Regions from separate parts of the Mesorhizobium sp. M0016 genome, predicted to be linked through region 3. Evidence: predicted binding sites of a transcription regulator. Region 3 holds the regulator's gene; each other region holds the start of a gene.
What was found. Region 3 encodes PhoB, which activates phosphate uptake and scavenging genes when phosphate is short. Its sites were predicted from a motif close to TGTCATNNANCTGTCAT; they were not measured.

Region 1 (6,716 bases), on a different contig from region 3:
CAAAGACTGTGATCTCTTGGCTGTCCGGACGGAAGTATCCGCCAGGGAGGAAGCCGCGCTGATCGGCGGCAACACCAATGCAGCGACCATCATGATCGCCGAAAAGGCGGCTGACGTGATCAGGGCTGCAAGGTCCTGATGCGCGAGGAGCGCAAGGCCACCTGAGCATATCTTCTGGGAGATGCAGCCGCGCCTTTGGTGCGGCGGTTTGTTTCTTGTTTTATGCGATCCCGAGGGAAAGCGCTGCGCGCTTTTCCCGGGAAAACCGCATCACACTTTGCTGGGATTGCTTTTAGGCCAAGGCCCGCGCTTCGCGAAACGAGATCAGCTTGCGGCGATTCTCGTCCCATAGCGCCAGCTTTACGCAGCGCAGGCTGTCGAGAAGCGTGACGCGGCCGATGCCGCGCAATTCCGGATAGTCGCGCAGCACTTCCTGCAGCCGGTACCCCGGCACCTTGGCCGAGAGATGGTGCACGTGATGGACGCCGATATTGCCGGTGAACCAGTTCAGCACCGGCGGCAAATCGTAATAGGACGAGCCGTGCAGGGCGGCACGCTGGAATTCCCACTCTTCGTCGTTCGCCCATTCCGTCTCCTCGAACTGGTGCTGGACGTAGAACAGCCAGATTCCGGCCGATCCGGCCAGGATCACGATCGGCAAATGGACGATCAGGAAAGCGCCGGGGCCGACCAGCCAGATAAGCAGCGCTGCCGCGACCGCGATCCCGAGATTGGTGGTCATCGACGACACCCAGGGCGTCAGGCCGCCGCGCATCATGCCGACGGGCAGCCTCTGCTCGAAGATGAACAGCCAGATCGGCCCGAGGCCGAACATCACCAGGGGATGGCGGTAGAGACGATAGGCAAGGCGTCCCCGCCAAGACAGTTGCCGGTATTCAGCAACCGTTAACGTCCTGATGTCGCCCATTCCCCGCTCGTCTAGATTGCCGGCGCTGGCGTGATGGGTGGCGTGCGCGCGCCGCCAGCAATCGTAAGGGGTCAGCGTCAGCACGCCGAGCGCGCGGCCGATCCAGTCGTCGGCAGTGCGGTTGGCGAAGAAGGAGCCGTGGCCGCAATCGTGCTGGATCATAAAGATCCGCACCAGAAAACCGGCGGCCGGAAGGATCAGGATCAAGCCCCACCAGTGGCCATAGGAATAGGCTGCCGAAGACAGCGCCCACAGCGTAACGAAAGGAATGAGGGTGATGGCGAGTTCGAGGGTGCTGCGTCGCCGGTCGGGCTTCTTGTAGCGCGCCAGGATCTTCAACCAGGCGCGCTTGCTGTTGGCGGCCGTCTCGGGGGAAATCATGTTCATCAGGAAGCATAGGCGGGGCGTCCCGCTGCCGCAAGGAAAAGCTCACGCAAAATTACTGCGCGTAATTGTCGCGCGATAGCATCGCTATTGACGGCGTTGGCCGCCGGCCATGCTGGCTTCTATGCCGTCCAGCCGGTCGAGCAGGTCCCGGAAACGGGCGGGAATGTCGGCCTCGGTGCGGAAGGCCGGCAAGGTGCGCAAGAAGCGCGTCGTCGCCTCGGTGCCGAACTGGCGCCTGATGTCGGCGGCGAGCTCTTCGCTTCTGTTGCCAGTATTGCGGTCCATTGTCTCAAATCCTGTGTCGGTTTCAAAACTCCTCCAAGCTTTGAATGGTTCCCCATAGCGGGGTATTGGCAAGCAAAGGCTGCCGTTACGGTAAAGTTTGAATTAATTTTGAACGTCCTTGCGCCCCGCACCAAGTCCGACGGGCAGCCCGCAACATTGCCTGCTGTGGGGCGTCCTCCTGGGCTTGCCCCTTGATTTTTGGCCGCCAAACCTCGATATCGGGCGCAAATCCAAACCATTCGAATGACGGGAAATGGCGATGAGCGACCAGACAAAAGACGAACGCGCGCCCGAGGATATCGAAACGGCCGAGGCCGAGCGCACGCAAGGCGGCATCGACGGCGACTATGAAGCGCTGGTGCGGCTGCTGAAGGAAAACGAGGAGCTGAAGGACCGCGCGCTGCGCGTCGCGGCCGAGATGGAGAATCTGCGCCGCCGCACCGCCCGCGACGTGCATGATGCGCGCGCCTATGCGGTGGCCAATTTCGCCCGCGACATGCTGTCGGTGTCGGACAATCTGCGCCGCGCGCTCGACGCTATCCCCGCCGAGGCGAAAGCGGCCGGAGATGCCGGCTTCAAGGCGCTGATCGACGGCGTCGAGATCACCGAGCGCGCCATGCTGTCGACTCTGGAACGGCATGGGGTGAAGAAGCTCGAACCGGAAGGTGAGAAGTTCGACCCGAATTTCCACCAGGCGATGTTCGAAGTGCCCAATCCCGATGTGCCGGCCAACACCGTCGTCCAGGTCGTGCAGCCGGGCTATTCGATCGGCGAGCGCGTGCTGCGGCCGGCCATGGTCGGGGTCGCCAAGGGCGGCCCCAAGATCGCGGCCACCGAAGCGCCGGTCGAGCCGGGGCCGGTGAACGAGCAGGCCGAGAAGGATGCGTGAGTAGGGTAGGCAGTAGGGAATAGGGAATAGGGAATAGGGAATAGGCAGGCGTATCAATCGCGCGGCTTCGTGTTATTCATACTTTCCCTAATTCCCAATCCCTACTACCTCATGTCCCTGACACCCATCGACCTCCTCGACTATGCCGGCGTCGCCGTCTTTGCCGCGACCGGGGCGTTGGCGGCTTCGCGCAAGCAGCTCGACATTATCGGCTTCCTGTTTCTGGCCAGCGTCACCGGCATTGGCGGCGGCACGCTTCGCGACGTCATCCTCAACCTGCCCGTCTTTTGGGTCGCCAACTCCGGCTATGTGCTGGTTTGCGCGGCGGTTGCGGTGCTGGTCTTCTTCATCGCCCACCGCGTCGAATCCCGCTGGAAATGGCTGCTCTGGCTCGACGCCATCGGATTGGCGGCCTTTTCCGTAATGGGCGCGGCCAAGGGGCTGGCCATCACCGGCTCGCCGGTCGTCTCCGTTGTTATGGGCGTGTTGACCGCCACATTTGGCGGCATCCTGCGCGATCTGCTGGCCGGCGAGCCATCGGTGCTGCTCAGGCCCGAAATCTACGTCACCGCCGCACTCGCGGGCGCCGGCCTCTACACACTTTGCGATCTTGCCGGCCTGCCGCCGCTCGCCTCGGATATTGCCGGCTTCGTCGCGGCTTTCCTGGTGCGCGGCGGCGCGCTGAAATTCGGCTGGACCTTTCCGTCCTACAAGAGCCGCCCGGGACGGCGACCGGAGGATATTCCGTAGGGAGGGGATTAGTGAGTAGGGAGTAGTCAGTGGTCAGGAATCCCGGCAGCCTTCACTACTGCCTACTGCCTACTGCCTACTGCCTACTGCCTCACGCCGCAAAGCGCTGCGCTTCCCCGCCATAATAGTTGACGTAGCGGGCGCCGATTTCCTTGACCGGCATCACCACGAACACATCGACGGTGGAGAACTCACGGTCGATGACGCAGCCGTCGCCGATGCGGGCGCCGACGCGCAGATAGCCCTTGACCAGCGGCGGCATGGCCGCGATCGCCGCCTTGGCGTTGACTGCCTCGATCGGCATCAGATCCATCGAGCAATAGCGGCCGGAGACCGCCCGCACATCCCAGGCGGAGTTGGTCCGGCAGTGATGGGCAAGGTAGGTGAGCGCCTCGGCATGCGCAGCCGGCACCGTGCCAGGGAACGAGGCACAACCGGTCATCACGCCGATCTCATAGTGGTTGATGTAGGCCCAGATGCCTTGCCACAGCGCCTCGATGGTGCGCTTCGAGCGGTATTCCGGCAGCACGCAGGAGCGGCCGAGCTCAAGGAAGCGCTGGCCGGGATGGCGGGCGATCAGCTTGGTCAGTTCGAACTCGCCTTCGGAATAGAAGCCGCCGGCGGTCGCCGCAATCTCTTGCCGCAGCAGGCGGTAAGTGCCGACGATGCGGCGATGCTCGGGGCCGGAGATCGAAGTGTCCAGCACGAGGAGATGGTCGCACAGCGGGTCGAAGCGGTCGGCGTCGCGCCGGTCCTGCGCCTGGAACAGGTCCTTCCTGGCGCCAAGCTCGTCATAAAACACCCGGTAGCGCACTTCCTGGGCGGCGGCGATTTCGGCCTCATTGCGGGCAAGCCGCACTTCGAGATTGCCGATACGGCCCAGCGGTGCGCCTGTTGCGACGGCATCGGCGTTCCGCGCGGCGAGCAAAGCGCCGCCTGCGCTGGGCCGAGTGTCACATTCCGGCATAACTGTATGCACGAGTGATTCTCCTTCGAGCCATCCCTCTTGGCACGGGGATACGGTGTAGGTGCAACAGGATTGTGACAGTACCGTGATACGGCGCGACGGGCAATACTTCGTCGGCTGGCGAAAACCCTCATTCGGCTACCTACGTGACGCGAGGATTGCGCCAGCGTCGCCTTGAAGCGCGTCGCGCTGGGACGATTCACGCGACGCGCTTCAAGTCTTTGTTTTGTGCATGTCGTCTTCTCAAAACCGGGGCCACTTTTGAGCGACATGAATTCAGGCGGCCACCTGGCCCTCGACGGCATGGACCAGCGCGTCGGGATCGAGCGGCTTGGTGACAAAGCCGCTGGCGCCATGGGCGAGCACGGCGTGGCGGGTCTTTTCCTGGCTGTCGGCCGAAAGCACCATGATCGGAACCGGCGGCACAGCCATTTCCTCCTCGTGGCGGCGGATGGCGGCGATCGCGTCCAGCCCGTCCATAACCGGCATGTGCAAATCCATCAGCACCACATCGAAGCGATTTTTCAGCCCGGCTTCGGTCACCGCCTCGACCGCGGCCTTGCCATTGCCGACCACTTTCACGCGATGTCCCGCCTTCAAAAGCGTGGCGCGGGCAAGCATGGCGTTGATGTCGTTGTCTTCGGCGATCAGCACCGACAAACCTTGCTGGCGCCCGCCATGGGCACGAAGCGAGGACGCGCCGGTCTTTTCCGGCTTGGGCGGCGGCAAGGCAGGGGCATGACTGGTCAGCAGCACGCGCAGCAGGGTTTCGCCGCGCACCGGCCTCGCCAAGAAGGTGGCGTAGCCGCTGGTGCGGAATTCGCCAAGCATGCCGCGGTCGGTCGGCGCGATCAGCGTGATCGCCTCGCAATCGGCAAAGCCACTCTGGCGCAGGCGCTTGAGCAGTCTGCCGTCGCCGTCCTCCAGGGCCGCGTCGATCAACAGCACATCGCAATGTTCGGCGAAGGGCGTCGCCTGGGAAGCGGTTGCGGCGACCTCGACGGCGCCGCCATGGGCGCGGATGGTGCGGGCGATGGCGTCGGCCTCGACGGCGTTCTTCGACACGATCACGGCGCGCCGGCCGGCCAGGATGTTCTGCCGGTTCTGCGGTGCTTCGGTTGCTCCTGCGGCCGGGATCTCGAAGACGAATTCCGATCCCTCGCCAAGCCGGCTCGACACCGAAATGGCACCGCCCATGGCGGCGACCAGGCGCCTCGATATGGCCAGACCGAGGCCGGCGCCGCCATGGGTGCGGGTCGAGGTGCCGTCGGACTGTTCGAACTCCTCGAAGATGCGCTCCATATCCTCTTCGCGCAGGCCAGGGCCGGTGTCGGCGACGGTGAAGCAGATGCGGTCGCTGGTCTCGGTGCGGGCCCGTGCAACCGAAACCAGCACGCCGCCGGTGTCGGTGAACTTGATCGCATTGCCGATCAGGTTGAGCAGCACCTGCCTGACTCTTCCCGGATCGGCCATGATCATCTGTGGCACGTCGGGCTCGACATGACAGCCGAGGCCGATGTTCTTGGCGAAGGCTTTCGCCGCCATCAGTTCGATGATGTTGTCGGCAATTTCACGCAACGATGTCGGCTGCGGTTCCGGGTCGAAGCGGCCGGCCTCGATCTTGGAATAGTCGAGCAGGTCTTCGATGAGCGCCAAAAGCGCGCTGGCCGAGGTCGAGACGGCGCCGACATAGGTGCGCTGCTCGGGCGACAGATTGGTGTCGGCCAGTAGCTTGGCCATGCCCATGATGCCGTTCATCGGCGTGCGGATCTCATGGCTGACGGTGGCGAGGAAGCGCGACTTGGCCTGGCTGGCATATTCGGCGCGCTCGCGCGCGGTGATCAACGAGGATTCGGCGCGCTTGCGGGCGGTGATGTCACGGGCAATCGCCCGGTGCGAGACGGCGCCGCTATCCTTGTCGCGCACCGACAGTTCGATCCACGAGAACCAGCGCGGACCGTTCGGCGTGCGGATGGAGACGTCGGTGGAACTCAGGCATTCGTGATCCGAAAAGGCGGCGTCGGGAACGATACCGACATCGATGCCGAGGTCGGCCAGAGTCCTGCCGGCAAGGTCGCGCTGATCGGTTCCGACGAGGCCGGCGAAAACCATGTTGGCATAGACGATGTGGCCGTCGCGGTCGCGGTGGACGACGAGATCGCCGAGCGCATCGATCAGCCCGCGAAAACGCTCCTCGCTCTCCTGCATCTCCCACATGCGGTCGGCCAGCGTCTCGATCTCGGCGCGGCTGCGCGCGGCGGTTTCGTCGAGCAAGGCCGTCGCGCGGTGGACGGTGCGGCGGTTGCGCAGGTGCATGGCGACGCCGGCAAGGCCTGTCGCCAGCAGGCCGAGGGTGATGAAGATCGGCGCACCGGTGAGGTGGGAGAGGCCCGCCAGCACGACACTGGCGACCACCGTCAGGAACGGCAGGCCCTCGGACGTGGGGCGCGGCAAATCCGGCGCCAGCGGCGGCGCGGCAACATGCTGCCGCTTGGGCGTCGCCGGGTTCG
Region 2 (6,716 bases), on a different contig from region 3:
GCTGTTTCTGTCGCAGATCCTGCACTGAGCATTTTCATGCGAACCAAAAGAGCCCGGCCGCAATGCGGCCGGGCTCTTTTGCTATCTGGGGTCGATCTTCTCCATTGAAACACAAAGCCGCCGCCGCATGAGAAAAGCCCTGCGTTTCGTGGCCATGCTGATTATCGTGGTCGCGCTCGCTGCCACGCTCGGCACGCTGGTGCCGCGTCCGCTGTGGCCGGCGTCAGCAGCGGGTGAGGGCACGCGCCATATTCTGGTGCTGGAGAATCCGATCCACACCGACATCGCCATTCCCGTCGATGACGAGGTGCGCCGGCGCTTCCATTTCCTGGTCGCTGCCGGCATCCCTGTCGACGCCCCGGAAGTGCGCTACATCGTCTTTGGCTGGGGCGGCCGGGCCTTCTATCTGGAGACGCCGAGCTGGTCGCAGCTGAAAGCAGTGCCCGTCCTCAAGGCGCTGACACTGGACGCCTCGGTCATGCATGTCGATATCGCCGGGGCCATCGCCGAGCCGCACCCTGCTGTCACCGGTTTTGACATCGATGAGGAACGTTTTGCAGCGCTGCTCGACTATATCGACGCGAGTTTCCAGCAAGGGCCGCATGGTCCGGTCGTCATCGAGAACGCCGCCTATTCCAGCTTCGACCGCTTCTTCGAGGCGAACGGCCATTTCAACGCGCTTGTCGGCTGTAACACCTGGACAGCCGCCGGCCTGCGCACCGCCGGCCTGCGCACCGGCTGGTGGAACCCGCTGCCGGCCTCGCTGGGATTTTCAATGCGGTTTTATAACTAGCAGTCCTTCATCGCACCGCGACAGTGTTGGATCTTTTGAAGTCAGCGGGACAGCACTCCCCTCTGGCCTGCCGGCCATCTCCCCCGCAAGAGGGAGATCAGCCGTTTTGCCCGCGCTCCTGCTGCAACGCCGGCGATTTTGGCGAAGGCGACGGCGACATCCAATCTCCCCCCTTGAGTGGGAGATGTCCGGCAGGACAGAGGGGAGTGGGAAGGATCGCTACGTCGACGATCTAGACTGCCGAGTGTCCGCTCGCCATCCATAGAGCCAGTCGAGGTCGGCGGCGAGCTTGTCGGGCGAGCGCATGGCCAGGAACAGATTGCGGGCGATCGCCACCGGGCCGGCAGCATGCCAGGCGAGGCGGTTTACGGCCCCACGACGCGCGGCCTTGGCGACACGCGGCCGCCGAAGATTTTCCCAGATTTGAAAACTTCTGGGCAGATCGCCAGGGAAATCGGCGATAGCGTCGGCAAGCGTGATGGCATCTTCGATCGCCATTGCCGCGCCCTGTGCGGCAAACGGCGTCATCGCATGCGCAGCGTCGCCGATCAGCGCGATGCCCCGCGGGCTCGTCCACCGCTGTTGTTCGACGGTGTGGATCGGAAAGGCCGTCCATGGGCCGGCCAGTGCCACAAGCTTCGTCAGGCCCGGCGCGGTGCCGCGCAGGGCAGCCGTGAGGATCGCGGGATCGGCATGGCCCGACCAACCTTCGGCCATGCGCTCACCCTTGGTGAAGGCGGCGAGATTGAAGGCCCGGCCTTTGCTGACGGGGTAGGCGACCATGTGGAAGCCAGGATGCAGGAACGTGGTGACGCAGTCGGCGGCGCCGATCGCGACAAAGCCTTCTCCGGCCGCACCGTCGGCCGCGATCGTGACTCGCCAGGCGAGTTCGCCCGAAAAACGGCTTTTGACGAAGTCCTCGCCTGCGAGTTGCGCCCGGACCGCCGACCAGACGCCGTCGGCGCCGACCAGCAGTTTGCCGCGTGCCTCGATCTCGCGGCCGTCCACTTCGGCGGTCACGGCGACATATTGCGCGTCTTTGACGATGCCGGTCACGCGGGCGCCGGTGATGAGCTCAATCTGCGACCGTTCAGCCATTTGCCCCAGCAGCGCTGCCTGCAGATCTGCGCGATGGGCGACAAGATAGGGCGACTGCCAGCGCGCTTCGGCGGCGTGCCCGAGCGGTACCCGCGCCAGTTCGCGCAGCGTCCCGGCGTCCTTGAGCACGACCGCTTCCGGCCGCAACGCTGCGGGCAGCAGTCGGTCGAGCACGCCGAGTTTTCCAAGAATGCGTGTTGCGTTGGGCGAAAGCTGGATGCCGGCGCCGGCCGCTTCTAGGTGCTGTGCCTGTTCGATCAGCTTTACCGGATAACCCCGTCCGGCGAAGGCAAGGGCAGCGGTCAGCCCGGCGATGCCGGCCCCGGCGATTATGACCTGCCGGGACCTGATGTCTTCCATCGGGCTTGTCGCGGAAGGATCAGGCGGCCTGGTCGATATAAAGGCAACCAGCCGGCAGCGTTTCCGTCGCCCTCAGCTTCGCCGAATAGCGGTAGAGCGTCGAGCAGTAGGGACAGACCTTTTCATTGTCGTCGCCCATGTCGAGGAACACGTGTGGATGGTCGAAGGGCGGGTTGGCGCCGGTGCACATGAATTCCTTGACGCCGATGTCGATTGCCGGATGGCCCGCATCGTTCTGGAAGTGGGGAATGGAACCGCCTGCCATCGTCGTCTCCTTGATCTCGTCGAAAAGCATCTGGAACATAACAGGCCTGTTTGCAAGATCGATGAAATGAAACTGTCGCAAAAGCCTGTCAGAGGATACGGTGAGCCGGTTAAGTGCATGTCCCTGAAATCGGAACGGTTTTCGCCGAAGGGCCATGCGTCACAAAAGCGTGTTAGAGGCATGGCACGTCCAGCGGCGCTCCAAGGGACGGTTGGCGGGGAAGAGCAGGAACCATGAACGAACTGAAGCCGGTGCAGAGCGAATTCATCAATGTCGAGGTGGCGAGCCCCGAGGGCGGCAACCCCGATCGGTTCGTCAACCGTGAGTTCTCCTGGCTGCAGTTCAACCGGCGTGTGCTCGAGGAATCACAGAACGAGCACCATCCGCTGCTCGAACGCGTCCGTTTCCTGTCGATTTCGGCCGCCAATCTCGATGAATTCTTCATGGTCCGCGTCGCCGGCCTTGCGGGCCAGGTGCGCGAAGGCATTGCGCTCAAGAGCCCCGACGGCCGCACGCCGGAGCAGCAGCTGGAACAATTACTGCGCGAGGTCGAGCGGCTGCAGGAGGACCAGCAGAATAGCCTTTCGGCGCTGATGTTGCTGCTCAACAAGGAAGGCATTGAGAGCATCACCCGCGATGCACTGACCAAGGATGAAAAAGTCTGGCTGGAAGACCATTTCCAGGACCAGGTTTTCCCGGTGCTGACTCCACTGTCGATCGACCCGGCGCATCCGTTTCCGTTCATTCCCAATCTCGGCTTCTCGATGGCGCTGCAATTGCGCCATCGCAAGAATGGCGAGGAGATGAGCGCGCTTCTGCGCCTGCCGGTGGCGCTGAAGCGCTTCATCCGTCTGCCCGACCGCAAGCAGCACGTTCGCTTCATTCCACTGGAGGAGGCTGTCGGCCTCTATATCGGCAAGCTGTTCCCCGGCTATGAGGTCAAGGGTTCAGGCACCTTCCGCATCATCCGGGACAGCGATATAGAGGTCGAGGAAGAGTCGGAAGATCTCGTGCGCCTGTTCGAGACGGCGCTGAAGCGCCGCCGCCGCGGTTCGGTCATCCGCATCGAATTCGACAAGTCGATGCCCGGCGAATTGCGCGAGTTCGTCGCCGGCGAGCTTGGCGTCTCTTCGAGTCGCATCAGCGTTCTGACCGGCCCGCTGGCGCTCAGCCAGATTTCCGAGATCGTCGCCGTGCCGCGCGACGACCTGAAGTTCACCCCCTACAATCCACGCTTTCCCGAGCGCATCCGCGAGCATGGCGGCGACTGTTTCGCGGCCATCCGCGAGAAGGACATCGTCGTCCACCACCCCTATGAATCCTTCGACGTGGTGGTCCAATTCCTGCGCCAGGCGATGGCCGACCCTGAGGTGGTGGCGATCAAGCAGACGCTCTACCGCACCTCCAACGACAGCCCGATCGTGCGCGCCTTGGTCGACGCGGCCGAGGCAGGCAAGTCGGTGACCGCCCTGGTCGAGCTCAAGGCGCGCTTCGACGAGGAAGCCAACATCCGCTGGGCGCGCGACCTCGAACGCGCCGGCGTCCAGGTCGTGTTCGGCTTCCTCGAACTCAAAACCCATGCGAAAATGTCGCTGGTGGTGCGGCGCGAGGACGGCAAGCTGCGTAACTATGTGCATCTCGGCACCGGCAACTACCATCCGGTGACAGCGCGCATTTACACCGACCTGTCCTTCTTCACCACCGATCCGACGATCGCGCGCGATGTCGCCCAGCTGTTCAACTTCATCACCGGCTATGCCGAGCCGACCGATGAGATGCGGATCGCCATCTCGCCGTTTACGCTGCGCAGCCGTATCCTCAAGCACATTGCCGACGAGGTCGCCTACGCGCTGGCTGGCCGTCCGGCGCGCATCTGGATGAAGATGAACGCGCTCGTCGATCCCAACATCATCGACGCGCTCTATGACGCCAGCCGTGCCGGCGTCGAGATCGATCTCGTCGTGCGCGGCATCTGCTGCCTGCGGCCGCAGGTGCCCGGCCTGTCGGAAAACATCAGGGTCAAGTCGATCGTCGGCCGCTTCCTCGAACACAGCCGCATCTACTGCTTCGGCAACGGCCATGGCCTGCCGTCGGACGAGGCGATCGTCTACATCGCCTCGGCCGACTTGATGCCACGTAATCTCGACCGCCGCGTCGAGACCATGGTGCCGATCACCAATCCAACGGTGCATGAACAGATCCTTGGCCAGATCATGCTGGGCAACATCATGGACAACCAGCAAAGTTTCGACGTATTGGCTGACGGAACCTCCCGGCGCGTCGTGCTGGAGGAGGGTGAGGAACCGTTCAACGCGCAGGAATATTTCATGACCAATCCGAGCCTGTCGGGACGGGGTGACGCGCTGAAGTCGCATGCGCCCAAGCGCATCGCGCAGTTCAAGCGTCGCAAGAAGAACACCGGCTGATGATTTCAACGTCCCAAGGCCGGCTGCAGGATCGCCGGCCGCTGTCCATCATCGACATCGGCTCGAACTCGATCCGCCTTGTCGTCTATGAAGGGCTGGCGCGCTCGCCGACCTTGCTGTTTAACGAAAAGATGCTGGCCGGTCTCGGCCGCGGCATCGTTTCGACCGGCAAGCTCGATCCCGAGGCGGTGACGCGCTCGATGGAGGAGTTCCGCCGTTTCCGCGCGCTCTCCGACCAGGCGGGTGCGGAGCACATGTTTGTGCTGGCAACGGCCGCGGCCCGCGAAGCGATCAACGGCCCCGATTTCATCCACCGGGCCCAGGATGTGCTCAAGACCGAGATCCGCGTGCTCACTGGCCGGCAGGAGGCGCATTATTCGGCGCTTGGCGTCATTTCGGGCTTCCACCCCGCCAATGGCATTGCCGGCGATCTTGGCGGCGGCAGCCTGGAGCTTATCGACATCAATGGCGAGGCGATCGGCGACGGCATCACGCTGCCGCTGGGTGGCCTGCGGCTGCAGGACATGGCCAGGAATTCGCTCGCCCAGGCGACAAAGATCACCCGCGACGAACTGGCGCGCGCCAAATTGTTGAAGGGCGGGCAGGGACGGCCCTTCTACGCCGTTGGCGGCACCTGGCGAAACCTTGCCCGGCTGCACATGGAAATGACCAACTACCCCCTTGGCGTCATGCACCACTATGAGATCGGTGTCGACAGCGCCGCCAATTTCCTGAAGCAGGTGGCGAAAGGCGAGATCGAGAAGGTCAAGGGCATCGAAGGCGTGTCGAAGAACCGCCGTTCGCTGCTGCCCTATGGCGCGGTCGTGCTGCAGGAGATCATGGCGGCGATGCAGCCGTCGAAGATCATCGTCTCGGCATTGGGCGTGCGCGAAGGGTTTCTCTATTCGCTGCTCGACCCTGCCGAGCAGAAGGCCGATCCGCTGGTCTCCGCTTCGGAGGAACTGGCGCGGCTGCGGTCGCGCTCGGTCACCCATGCGCATGAGCTTGTCGAATGGACGGACAAGACCTTTGCCGCCTTCGGCATCGACGAGACGGAGGATGAGGCGCGCTATCGCCACGCTGCCTGTCTGCTGGCCGATATAGGCTGGCGCGCACACCCGGAATATCGCGGCAAGCAGTCGCTCAACATCATTGCCCACGCCTCCTTCATTGGCGTCGATCACCCCGGCCGAGCCTTCCTGGCGCTGGTCGGCCTGTTCCGCCACGAAGGCGTGTTCAACGATGCGGCGCCGGAAATCCGCGGCCTGGCGACGCCGCGCTATCTCGAGCGCGCCCGCATCCTAGCGGCGGTGCTGCGCGTCGTCTATCTGCTGACTGCGGCCATGCCCGGCGTCATGCCGCGGCTGAAATGGGAAAACCGCGGCAATGGCACGTTGGCGCTGGTGCTACCGGCCTCACTTTCCGATCTTTACGGCGAACGCCCGGCCGGACGGCTGGCGCAACTGGCGCGGATCACCAACCGCCGGCTGGTGCTGGCGGTCGAGGGTGGGCAGAGCGTGTCGGTGAAGTAGGCGCGGCCTGACAGCAAAACCATGTCGTCGTCGGCCTCGCGTTCGAGGACCGGCTTCCTCAATCCGTCGCTGCTTCGCACCGCCACCTTCCCCCTCCGGAGGGAAAGGAAGGGAGCCTCGTTGGAAAGCGTTGGCGGCAATAGGCTCGAGCCCTTCCTCTACTCCGTCGATCGGGGGAGAGGTGGCTCGGCGGAGCCGAGACGGAGTGGGGGTCGACCTGCCTCGGCGAGGGATCAACCTGG
Region 3 (6,716 bases):
AGGCTACACCGCCTTCTGGCAGACGACGGTGACGCTGCCGGTCACCTTCGACGAGAAGGTGATCGATCCCTCCGGCAAGCGCGCCACCGACCCTACCGTGCTGATCAAGGCGAACTATCCCAAGCTCGCCGAAAACGCGCTGGTGGCCAAGCTCGGCATCGATCCGGCCAACAGGCCGATGATGCTGAAGCTCAAGGGCTTCCTGTCGGAAGGCGCCCGCGTCCAGCTGCGCGACATCGTCTCCGCCGATCCGTCGGTGATCGGCAGGACGCGTGACGTCGACATCCTGGCTGCCGCGAACCTCGACTCGGCCTTCAAGGGTCAGATCGACCTCGGCGTCGATGAAGCGCGCCGCAAGGTGTCCAACCAGCAGATCGACTGGATGAACAAGCTTAAAGCCGACGGCGTGATGGCCGAGCATTTCAACACCGGCCTGTTCAGCTATGGCGCCTCCAGCCGGCCCGAGACGTCGGGCATGGGCGTGGCCATCATCGGTTCGTTCTACATGATGGTGATCGTGCTGTTGCTGGCGCTGCCGATCGGCGTCGCCGCCTCCATCTATCTGGAGGAGTTCGCCAAGAAGAACCGCTTTACGGACCTGATCGAAGTCAACATCAACAATCTCGCGGCGGTGCCGTCGATCGTCTTCGGTCTGCTTGGCCTTGCCGTGTTCATCAACTTCCTCGGCATGCCGCGCTCGGCTTCCTTCGTCGGCGGCCTGGTGCTGACCTTGATGACATTGCCGACCATAATCATCGCCACGCGCGCCGCCCTTGCCGCGGTGCCGCCGTCGATCCGCTCGGCGGCCCTAGGTCTCGGCGCCTCCAAGATGCAGATGGTGTTCCATCACATCCTGCCGCTTGCCGCCCCAGGCATCCTTACCGGCACCATCATCGGCCTGGCGCGTGCGCTCGGCGAGACAGCACCGCTGCTCTTGATCGGCATGGTCGCTTTCGTCGCCGATTATCCGACGACGCCTTTCGATCCGGCGACCGCGCTGCCGGTTCAGATCTATATGTGGGCAAACGAGGCTGAGCGCGCTTTTGTCGAGCGCATGTCCGGCGCCATCATCATCCTGCTCGTCTTCCTCATGGCCATGAACATCACCGCGATCGTGCTCCGGCGCCGGTTCGAGCGGCGCTGGTAGAAAAAAGGCAATTTGGTATGAACATCATGACCGAACAGTCCCTTGAGAATGCAGTGGGCGACAAAATGAACGCCAAGTCGAACGAAGTCATCAAGATGCGCGGCGACAAGGTCGGCGTGTTCTATGGCGAGAAGCAGGCGTTGTTCGACGTCAATCTCGACGTCCGCCAGAACCAGGTGACGGCGCTGATCGGCCCGTCCGGCTGCGGCAAGTCGACCTTCCTGCGCTGCCTCAACCGCATGAACGACACCATCGATTCGGCGCGGGTGACCGGCAAGATCACGCTCGATGAAGACGACATCTACGACAAGAACATCGATGTCGTCGAACTGCGCGCCCGCGTCGGCATGGTGTTCCAGAAACCCAACCCGTTCCCGAAGTCGATCTACGAGAACGTCGCCTACGGCCCGCGCATCCATGGGCTGGCCAAGCGCAAGTCCGACATGGACCAGATCGTCGAGCAGAGCCTGAAGAAGGCGGCGATCTGGAACGAGGTCAAGGACCGCCTGCAGGAGCCCGGCACCGGCCTGTCCGGCGGCCAGCAGCAGCGCCTGTGCATCGCGCGCGCCATCGCCGTGTCGCCGGAGGTGATCCTGATGGACGAGCCCTGCTCGGCGCTCGATCCGATCGCCACCGCCCGTGTCGAGGAGCTGATCGACGAACTGCGCCAGAACTACACGATCGTCATCGTCACCCACTCGATGCAGCAGGCGGCGCGCGTGTCGCAGCGCACGGCGATGTTCCATCTCGGCTATCTCGTCGAGGAGGGCGCCACCGACAAGATGTTCACCAACCCCGACGACAAGCGCACCCAGGACTACATTACCGGCCGCTTCGGCTGAGCCGTCCGGCGGGTGAATTTTCAGGCACGAGGACCAAGATCATGGGTGAACATACCGTCGCCTCCTTCGATGAAGAGCTCGGGCAGATCAGCAAGCTGATCCGCGACATGGGCGATCTGGCAGGCTCGATGGTCAGCGGCTCGACCAGGGCGCTGCTCAATTCGGACAATGCGCTGGCACAGCGTGTCGTTTCCGACGACGCCATCATGGATGCGCGCCAGCGCGAACTGGACGACCGCGCCATCACGCTGATCGCCAAGCGCCAGCCGATGGCCAACGATCTGCGCGCCGTGGTCGGCTCGATCCGCATGGCCGGCGACCTCGAGCGCATCGGCGATCTCGCCAAGAACATCGCCAAACGCGTCGGCACCGTGGGCTTGAGCGTCACGCCGCGCGACCTCTCGCACTCCATCGATGCCATGGCGCAGCTGGTGCTGATCCAGGTGCAAGGCGTCGTCGAGGAATATGCCGCCACCGATGCGGCAGCTCTTGCAAAACTCAGGAATGACGACGAGCGCATCGACGTCAAATACACGTCCGTGTTTCGTGAGCTCTTGACCTACATGATGGAAGACCCTCGCAACATCACCGCCTGCACGCATCTCTTGTTCTGCGCCAAGAATCTTGAGCGCATCGGCGATCATGTCACCAACATCGCCGAAAATGCGTATTATGTGCTGACCGGCCAGCAATTGCCCGCCAATCGTCCGAAGCAGGACGAGACGGCGATGGCCACGCCGGCCTGATGAGGGTGAACTGCCTATGATCGCGCCACGCATCATGGTCGTGGAGGACGAGGAGCCGCTAGGCGTGCTCCTCCGCTACAACCTCGAATCCGAAGGCTATCACGTCGAGGTGGTGACACGCGGCGACGAGGCCGAGATCCGCCTGCAGGAAAACGTGCCCGATCTCCTGGTGCTCGACTGGATGGTGCCCGCTGTTTCCGGCATCGAGCTCTGCCGGCGGCTTAGAGTGCGGCCCGAAACCGAGCGGCTGCCGATCATCATGCTGACCGCGCGCGGTGAGGAAAGCGATCGCGTGCGCGGCCTGTCCACCGGTGCCGACGACTATCTGGTCAAGCCATTCTCGACGCCGGAGTTCATGGCGCGCGTGAAGGCGCTGCTGCGCCGGGCCAAGCCGGAAGTGCTGTCCAGCGTGCTCAAGGTCGGCGACATCGTGCTCGACCGCGAGTCGCACCGTGTCTACCGCAAGAAGAGCGAGATCAGGCTCGGACCGACCGAGTTCCGGCTGCTCGAATTCATGATGCGCCATCCCGGCCGCGTGTTCTCGCGCAGCCAGCTGCTCGACAATGTCTGGGGCGAGACGATCTACATCGACGAGCGAACCGTCGACGTCCATGTCGGGCGCTTACGCAAAGCGGTCAACAACGGCCGCATGCCGGATGTCATCCGTACCATTCGCGGCGCCGGCTACGCGATCAGGGAAGACTAGGATGCTGCGCGTCGCGCCGTTGCCGGCCATTCAGGCGACATGCTTGCCGGATTTGGCCTGAATGCCCGGCGCGAAAATCTCCTGATCGACGAAGCCGAGCGCGCGCATGGCACAGCCTTCGCGGATCAGCGGCAGCTCGTTGGGCTCGGTGTCGAAGGAGATCGATTTCGAGTGCTGGCCGCCGGCGGTCTGGGCGATCGCTTCGCGCAATGCCGGCTCGATCAGGTCGAAGGCGGCGGCGCTGACGCCAACCATGGCGACAGGCGCCGGGTCGATCAGCGCAAACAGGCTGCCGAGGCCGAAGCCGAGCGCCTCACCGGCCTTGCGATAGGCTTCGCGCTCCGGGCCATCGGTTTCGCGGGCGCGCGCGGCGAGTGCGCGCATATCAGCGTCGCCGATATCGACCGGCTCGGCATCTTCGCTCATCATTTTGGCGCTGCGCCAGATGGCGTAGTTTCCGGCATAGGCCTCGACGCAGCCGCGCCGCCCGCAGCGGCAGAGCGCGCCGCCCGGACGGTGGATCATGTGGCCGAACTCGCCGCCGGAGGAATGGGTGCCGGTGAACAGTTCGCCTTTCAGCACCAGCCCCATGCCGATGCCGTGCGACAAGAGGATCGCGATGAAATTGTCGCGGTAGCGCTCGGGCTGGCGCCATTGCAGGGCCACCGCCATCATATTGCAGTCGTTCTCCATGGTGGCAGGAATGCCGAATTCCGCTTCCAACATGTCGGCGAAGGCAATGTCGGTCAGTGGCGTGATTGGCGACCACAGCATGGCCCGCGCCTGCGAATCGGTGATGCCCTGGATGCCCATGGCAATGCGGGCGATGCTCTGGACATCGAGGTCCGGGTCCGCGAGACGCCGCCCGACGATTGCTACGCATTCGCCGATCAGCTCGTCGCGCGGCATGGTCAGCGTGTCGAGCCGGCGCTGTTCTTCCGCGACCACCTGGCCGGCATAGTCGATGACGGTGACGGAGAGGAAGTTCAGCGACAGCACCACGGTCATGACCGCCGCCGCTTCCGGGTTGAGGCCAAGGCCGACCTGCGGCCGGCCGCGTTTCAGCGAGCCGGTCTCGCCAGGCTTGCCTTCAATCAGGATGCCTTCTTGAATTAGATCAGACGAGATTGCCGATATCGTCGAATGGCTGAGGCCGGTGGTCGCCGCAATCTCGGTCCGCGACGGCTGGCCGGCCCGGCGCACGGCCGAAATCACCATCGCACGGTTGCGACGGCGCAGATCGTCGTGGCGGATCCCAACCGACATTTGTTTTCCTCCCGGCCTCCTCGCGCCTCATGATAGTGAAGGCGTTCGACGGCACCAGCCAAATATTGGCAGACGCCGGCAGCCCTGTCATTGTTTATTGCGGAGCTCGAAAAAATTCGGCAACGCCATCAGAATCCATCATAATCGATGTTGACAGTGCCTTATCATTGAACCAGTATTTTTTCGAGGCTCGAAAAAATGGAGCCTCTTTGTGCAGGCCTTCGGGCCGGTTTTGTCGCGCCGTGGGCGGCGCAGGGAGGGTTATAATGAACAGATTTGCAGCCGCCATGCTGGCGGGTGTCGCCATGTCGCTGGCGCTGATGTCGGTCGCGCAGGCGAAGGACAAGGTCATCGGCGTGTCGTGGTCGAACTTCCAGGAAGAGCGCTGGAAGACCGACGAGGCGGCGATGAAAACGGCGATCGAAGCCGCCGGCGACAAGTACATTTCGGCCGACGCGCAGTCCAATCCCGGCAAGCAGCTGACCGACGTCGAAAGCCTGATCTCGCAGGGCGCCAACTCGCTGATCATCCTGGCGCAGGACGCCTCGGCCATCGGCCCGGCGGTGCAGAAGGCGCTGGACGAAGGCATTCCGGTCGTCGGCTATGATCGCCTGATCGAGAACAAGGACGTCTTCTACCTGACCTTCGACAACAAGGAAGTCGGCCGCATGCAGGCCCGCGAAGTGTTCAAGGCGAAGCCCGAAGGCAACTATGTCTTCATCAAGGGCTCGGGCTCGGATCCGAATGCCGATTTCCTGTTCTCGGGCTCGATGGAAGTGCTCAAGGAAGCCATCGACTCGGGCAAGATCAAGAATGTCGGCGAGGCCTATACCGATGGCTGGCTGCCGGCCAACGCCCAGAAGAACATGGAACAGTTCCTGACCGCCAATGACAACAAGGTCGATGCCGTGGTTGCGGCCAATGACGGCACCGCCGGCGGCGTTGTCGCCGCGCTGACGGCGCAGGGCCTTGCCGGAACGGTTCCGGTCTCGGGCCAGGACGGCGACCATGCCGCCCTGAACCGCATCGCGCTCGGCACGCAGACGGTGTCGGTGTGGAAAGACGCGCGCGAACTCGGCAAGAACGCCGCCGAGATCGCCTCGCAGCTTGCCGATGGCAAGAAGACGGGCGACATTGCCGGCGCCAAGGACTTCACCACGCCTGGCGGCAACACCGTCAAGTCGCTGTTCCTGACCCCCGTCGCGATCACCAAGGACAACCTCAACGTCGTCATCGACGCCGGCTGGATCAAGAAGGACGAAGTCTGCACAGGCGTCGCCGCCGGCAGCGTCGCGGCTTGCAACTGATCTCGACGACTTGAAGAAATGAGGCGCCGCGGCTGTCAAGCCGCGGCGTTTTCTCTACGAGAATTGTGTGTTTCCGCCATCGGCGGCAAACTTCTAGGCTGTGGTCCGGCATCCGCGCCAGACGGCAAGCCGCTGGAGGACATCATGACCGACACGACCTCAAATCCGCAGGCCGATACGGCACGAGCGTCTGAACTCGGCGCGGTCGCCCGGTTCCTGAAAGCGACCGAGCTCGACACGCGCATGCTCGGCATGGTCGGCGCGCTGCTGGTCATCTGGGTCGGCATACATATCCTGTCGGGTGGGCTTTTCCTGACGCCGCGCAATCTTTGGAACCTGTCGGTGCAGACGTCCTCGGTCGCGATCATGGCGACCGGCATGGTACTGGTCATCGTCATGCGCAACATCGACCTTTCGGTGGGCTCCGTCGAAGGCGTGATCGGCATGATCATGGGCGTGGCACAGGCCGAATTCCTGATTCGCGTCATCGGCTTCCAGCTTGGAAACCCCTGGCTCTGGGTCGTCGCGCTTGCCGCCGGCGTGGTGCTTGGTCTGCTGATCGGCGCGTTCCAGGGCTTCATCATCGCCTATATGCAGGTTCCGGCCTTCATCGTGACGCTTGGTGGCCTGCTGGTCTGGCGTGGCATGGCATGGCTCATCACCAGCGGGCGCACGGTCGCGCCACTCGACGCCACCTTCCAG

Region 1: olsB (l-ornithine N(alpha)-acyltransferase) is a predicted target of PhoB. The motif match lies at 4,270-4,286, and genes of this name have one in related genera.
Region 2: NKJ88_RS24400 (RNA degradosome polyphosphate kinase) is a predicted target of PhoB. The motif match lies at 2,579-2,595, and genes of this name have one in related genera.

Annotation. Positions count from the first base shown of each region.
Region 1 is NZ_JAMYVM010000004.1:114,301-121,016, reverse strand. It holds gene NKJ88_RS07950 (hypothetical protein) at 17-139, shown strand; gene NKJ88_RS07945 (fatty acid desaturase) at 293-1,315, opposite strand; gene NKJ88_RS07940 (hypothetical protein) at 1,400-1,600, opposite strand; gene grpE (nucleotide exchange factor GrpE) at 1,860-2,489, shown strand; gene NKJ88_RS07930 (trimeric intracellular cation channel family protein) at 2,607-3,239, shown strand; gene olsB (l-ornithine N(alpha)-acyltransferase) at 3,331-4,206, opposite strand; gene NKJ88_RS07920 (response regulator) at 4,483-6,716, opposite strand, start outside.
Region 2 is NZ_JAMYVM010000020.1:26,137-32,852, reverse strand. It holds gene NKJ88_RS24420 (amino acid ABC transporter ATP-binding protein) at 1-28, shown strand, start outside; gene NKJ88_RS24415 (TIGR02117 family protein) at 128-793, shown strand; gene NKJ88_RS24410 (FAD-dependent monooxygenase) at 1,013-2,251, opposite strand; gene NKJ88_RS24405 (zinc-finger domain-containing protein) at 2,271-2,516, opposite strand; gene NKJ88_RS24400 (RNA degradosome polyphosphate kinase) at 2,750-4,942, shown strand; gene ppx (exopolyphosphatase) at 4,942-6,474, shown strand.
Region 3 is NZ_JAMYVM010000015.1:52,365-59,080, reverse strand. It holds gene pstA (phosphate ABC transporter permease PstA) at 1-1,147, shown strand, start outside; gene pstB (phosphate ABC transporter ATP-binding protein PstB) at 1,165-1,989, shown strand; gene phoU (phosphate signaling complex protein PhoU) at 2,031-2,735, shown strand; gene phoB (phosphate regulon transcriptional regulator PhoB) at 2,752-3,441, shown strand; gene NKJ88_RS20930 (ROK family protein) at 3,472-4,707, opposite strand; gene xylF (D-xylose ABC transporter substrate-binding protein) at 4,974-6,014, shown strand; gene NKJ88_RS20920 (sugar ABC transporter permease) at 6,159-6,716, shown strand, end outside.